One region of the Acetobacter sp. KSO5 genome, then DNA from elsewhere that is predicted to be linked to it. Evidence: predicted binding sites of a transcription regulator. Region 1 holds the regulator's gene; the other holds the start of a gene.
The links. The regulator LexA, encoded in region 1, represses DNA repair genes until DNA is damaged. The targets are predictions, from matches to a motif close to TGTTCTANNTANGTTC.

Region 1 (2,400 bases):
TCTGGCACGCTTTGATCAGGCCGGAGCTATGGTGACATGGCATCTGGCCTATGCCTGTTTTCAAAAGCCTCAACGCGCCGGAGTGTTTGTCACCGGAACAGATACCGGCGTGGGCAAGACGCTGACATCTGCCTGCCTCGTTCATGCGTGGAAAGCAGCCTACTGGAAGCCGTTGCAAAGCGGACTGGCGGATGAAGAAGGCGATACCAGCACGGTTATAAAGCTGAGCAGTTGCCTGCCGGAGGACTGCTTTCCGTCAGCCGGGGCGTATCAGGCCTCTCTGTCTCCTCTGGCGGCTGCCAGGGCCGAAGGTGCGGAGATTGACCCCGCACGTCTGGCTTTGCCTTTAGAGGATCCACAGCGTCCGCTCGTGGTGGAAGGGGCAGGAGGCCTGATGGTGCCTGCGACCGATACGCTGATGATGGTTGATCTGGCTGAACGCTGGGGTTTGCCGGTGGTGCTTGTCGCCCGAAGCGGGCTGGGAACACTGAACCATACGCTGCTTAGTCTGGAAGCGTTGCGTGCCCGTGGTCTGGCCATTGCCGGGGTGGTGCTGAGCGGCCCGCTCAACCTGGAGAACAGCAAGACCATTCAGGAAAAAGGGCAGGTGCGCATTCTGGCAGAATTGCCCCAGCAGGAGACCGTGACTGCGGAGACCGTTGCCGCACTGAGCCGTCTGATTCCCGCATGGGACGATGTGTCTGAAGCAATGCAAGTGGGGCGTAAGGGCGTTTCAGAGAAAGTCTGACGTTTCTACCCGGCCTTGATAGATGGGGTTTCTGCGCCTGAATGGAGAAGCCTCAACCGGGCGGACGCGTGACCTTTCAAAATCACGCTCCGTCTTTCCTCTGGCGTCAATGGTAGCGGCGGATCAGTCCGGCCAGTCGACCCTGAATATGCAGGCGTTCGGCTGGCACAATGCGCGTTTCATAGCGCGGGTTGGCGGGTTCCAGCGCAATGGTGTTGCCCTTGCGGCGCAGGCGTTTGAGCGTGACTTCGCTATTATCAATGAGTGCGACAACAATCTGTCCGTTCTCGGCATCTTCTGTGCGACGGATGATGACGTGATCGCCGTCCAGAATCCCGGCCTCAATCATGGAATCCCCGGTGACTTCCAGCGCGTAATAGTCGCCTGAGCTCACCATATCTTTCGGGATGTCCAGAAAGGTATCCGTTTCGGCCATGGCTTCAATCGGCAGACCAGCGGCAATGCGCCCATAAAGCGGGATTTTCAGCGCGGCGGGCTGCTGGCGGGAGAAATCACCACGCACAACATTGGTGGGCAGCGTTTCGGAGGCAGGCGCCATTTCCGGGAGATGGATGACTTCCAGTGCGCGGGCCCGATGGTGATGGCGGCGCAGAAATCCGCGTTCTTCCAGGCCGGAAATCAGGCGATGAATGCCGGATTTGGAGCGCAGGCCCATGGCCTCTTTCATCTCGTCGAAAGAAGGAGAGAAACCCGTCTGCTTGAGGTGAGAATCAATAAAAAGCAGCAGTTTGTGCTGTTTGCGCGTCAGCATTGCGGCACCCCGGAGCAGATGAGTGTTTTTGTATTTATAGGGGTTTGTTCTATATAAGTTCTCTTTTTTAGTCAAGGGGTTATTCACCCCAGCCAAAAGCACTTCTGTATTTTTTGTGGTGTCTGTAAAGGTTCCTGCAGAAGGCCCGTTGGGGCCTGTGCTTTCAGTCTGGCTATTTAAGCGGGGCCGGTGATCATCGGTCCGAAATCCCTGATGCCGCCTTTGTATGCGGTTCTATAACATATTGAAAAGGTTCGGTGTTTAGGAAAATTATCACGGTTCCGGCAGCGTTTTGTGCCTGTTTCAGCCTGAGTGTGTCTCAGGCTGCGGCGCAGGCGACTGCTCCCGATGCGAATGCGTTCAGCTTCGCAGACCGCCTGACGCGGGACTGGGGCGGTGTACGTCGCACGCTGGCGGAACATGGGGTGGATTTTCAGCTGACGGACCAGAACGAGTTGTGGGCTGTGCCTGTCGGGGGGAGCCAGCCGTCCAATAACTACATTGGCGTGACCACCGGCCAGCTTTCTGTGGATCTTGGGCGCCTGACGCATCTGCCGCTCGGCACCATTGGCATCAGTGGGGTGGATATTCGCGGTCATCCCTTCAGCAACCAGCCGCTTTATGTGTTCAATCAGGTCTCCGGGATTGAGGCGGATATCAACCTGCGTCTCTATGAGGTCTGGTATGGCCAGACCTTTGACCATGACCGGCTGGATATGCGGATTGGGAAGCTTGATCTCAGTCATGACTTCATGGGGAGTGATGGCGCGATGCAGTTCATGAATGCCTCATTCTCCTGGCCCATGGTGCCGGATAACAACCTGTATGATCAGGGGCCGGCGTCACCGCTGGGCACGCCTGCCGTGCGGGTCAAATACAA
Region 2 (2,400 bases), 1.2 Mb from region 1:
ACCTCAGAGAGTTGGAGGCAAGATTCCCCGCGCAACTCAGTCTGCAACCTGACACCGGTAATCGCCATAATCTTGCGTATCTGCGCAGGCTCAGCCTCTACAAACTGTGCAATGGTGCGGATTCCCGCGTCATGCAATCGCGGCACCAGTCGGCGGCCAATACCCCAGACCTCACTGACAGGCAGATTACGGTAGAATCGCATCCGCGTCCGCTCGTCGGTCAGGTCGCACAGCCCCTCCATTTCGGGCCGATCCTTGGCAATGTAGTTGGCCAACTTGGCAATGGCCTTTGTGCCCCCCCAGCCGACGCAGGTAGGAATCTTGGTGATCTGCTCCACGCGGCCCCGGATCGCCTCGCACCGCTCCGACAAATCCCCCGGCAACCCGGTCAGATCCAGAAACATCTCATCAATAGAGTAGGGCTCGACGCGGGGCACATGCTCCAGCAGCACCTGATAGACCCGGCGGCTCATATCGGCATAGAGCGGATAATTGCTGGAGTACCACTGCACACCAGAGAGCTTGCGCTCATTGCGGATTAGGTGCCAGGCATCTCCCATCTTGATGCCCAGACCCTTAGCCTCAGCAGTGCGGGCGATCGCGCAGCCGTCGTTGTTGGACAGCACTACCACAGGCAGGCGCTTCAGGCGCGGCTCAAAAGCCCTCTGGCACGAACAGTAAAACGAATTGCAATCAATCAGGCCGTAGACCGTCATGGCTTTTCGCGCACCACGCCCGTCACAGTGGCCCAGATATCCACATCCTGCGCCGGGTCAACGCGGATTGGCTCCCGGCTATCATCACCAGAAACCAGCCACCATCGGCCTTTCTGTGCCCGCAGCTCCGCCAGCAGAACCTGTCCTGCTGCGCAGGCGATCACCAGTTGCCCGGATATCTGCTGACCGGACGTGTCTGCTATCAGCACGTCACCGTCCAGTATGCCTCGCGCTGCAAAGGTGGCACCACGCACACGCACGGGATAACGGCTGGGCCTGCGCAGGTCCAGCACGTCAGACAGATCAATCGGCCCCTCAATCGCATCTGCTGCGGGGGAGGCGAATCCTGTTGTCCGGTCTCCTGCGTATGCGCTCATGCTCATGCCCTCCACTACAAGAACATAAAGAGAACAGTACCAGAGTGGTGGTCAAGCTTGAATCCAGCGAATCAGGATTCGAAAATATTAAAAATGATTTCTCATGCTTTAATATGGAGTAGAAAGCGCAAAAGGAAATTGGGGTAATTTACGGGGTAACAATATCAAAATTATAATACAATATTCATATATAACAATTACTTACATATTAAAAAACAAGTCCGTCGCGGACACCAATCTTTGGAAAAATACCCTTATAAAACAATAACTTAATTGGGTAACCGTATCACCCGCCCCTCTTAACGCCCACCTTTACGACTCCGCTCGCTAAACAGCACAGACGCAAGGCCAACTATCTACTCGCCGTAAAAATATGAATTAGTCGCAGGGCGCTTGTCGGGCTATAAAGGGGCTAACGACCGGCTCTTCCCGGTCGGGTTTCTTTCTGTGAATCTTCGATGAAACCCCTCCGCAGCCATCACGGCGGAGGGGTTTTTTCTTTCAGGAGAGGGCCGCACCCACCGGAGCGATGAGGTCAGCATACCTCTGCCGGACCTTCTCTCGCCCAACATTGGTTTTAGCTACCCCTTCCCCGTTTAGTTCCCGGTAAGCAGAAGGCGTCAGAGAGTTGAGATTTTCAACTATCTCCGACCACGGATAACGCCCATGCCCGGTAGAACCAAGAACCAGAACCTCTCGGATCGTCTCAACATACTCGCTCCATAGCTCTTTGGCTCGCTCCCAGACGTCTGCCTGCTCCGCTGCAAGGATACTACCGGCTTCCCGGCGAATAGCCTCCCCCGCATCCTCTACAGCCACCTCAGTGACCGCTCTTTCCTTTACAAGGGATTCTTTCCGGCGGAGGGCTGTAGGAAGGACTTCGTCAATCTCCCGCAACCGCTCATATTTCTTTGACAACTCAACCGGGAGATAAACCGTGGTCTTTCCTGTTTCCATCGCATCAAGCCGAATGTTGTTGACCTGCTCCTGGACGTCCGCAAGAGAGTCCTTCTCAGCCTGAAGCGCGGAGACGATTTTAGTAGCCTTGACTTGCTTGGCACCGACTTCGTCCAAAGCCTTGAGAGTATCCTGATAGCGGTTCTTAGCCGCTGCCAGATTGGTCTGTAGTTTGTTCATCATTTATTCCAATATTCCTTAGCGCGGCGAATGATGTATTGAAGCCGGGTGGCGTTTTCGTCGGCTTTCTGGGGGATAGTTTGAGGCCTATTGGCTTCTGGGGTGGGATTGTTGATCTCTTCTGCCCGGTCCTGCTGTTTCTTCAGAACCAAGCCCACGGCAGAAGAGCC

Region 2: ACHQGU_RS00845 (LexA family protein) is a predicted target of LexA. The motif match lies at 1,114-1,129, and genes of this name have one in related genera.

What each region holds. Positions count from the first base shown of each region.
Region 1 covers NZ_CP172014.1:1,433,944-1,436,343, forward strand. The annotation lists gene bioD (dethiobiotin synthase) at 1-748, shown strand, start outside; gene lexA (transcriptional repressor LexA) at 855-1,520, opposite strand; gene ACHQGU_RS06485 (carbohydrate porin) at 1,778-2,400, shown strand, end outside.
Region 2 covers NZ_CP172014.1:188,823-191,222, reverse strand. The annotation lists gene ACHQGU_RS00850 (Y-family DNA polymerase) at 1-716, opposite strand, end outside; gene ACHQGU_RS00845 (LexA family protein) at 713-1,093, opposite strand; gene ACHQGU_RS00840 (hypothetical protein) at 1,595-2,233, opposite strand; gene ACHQGU_RS00835 (hypothetical protein) at 2,230-2,400, opposite strand, start outside.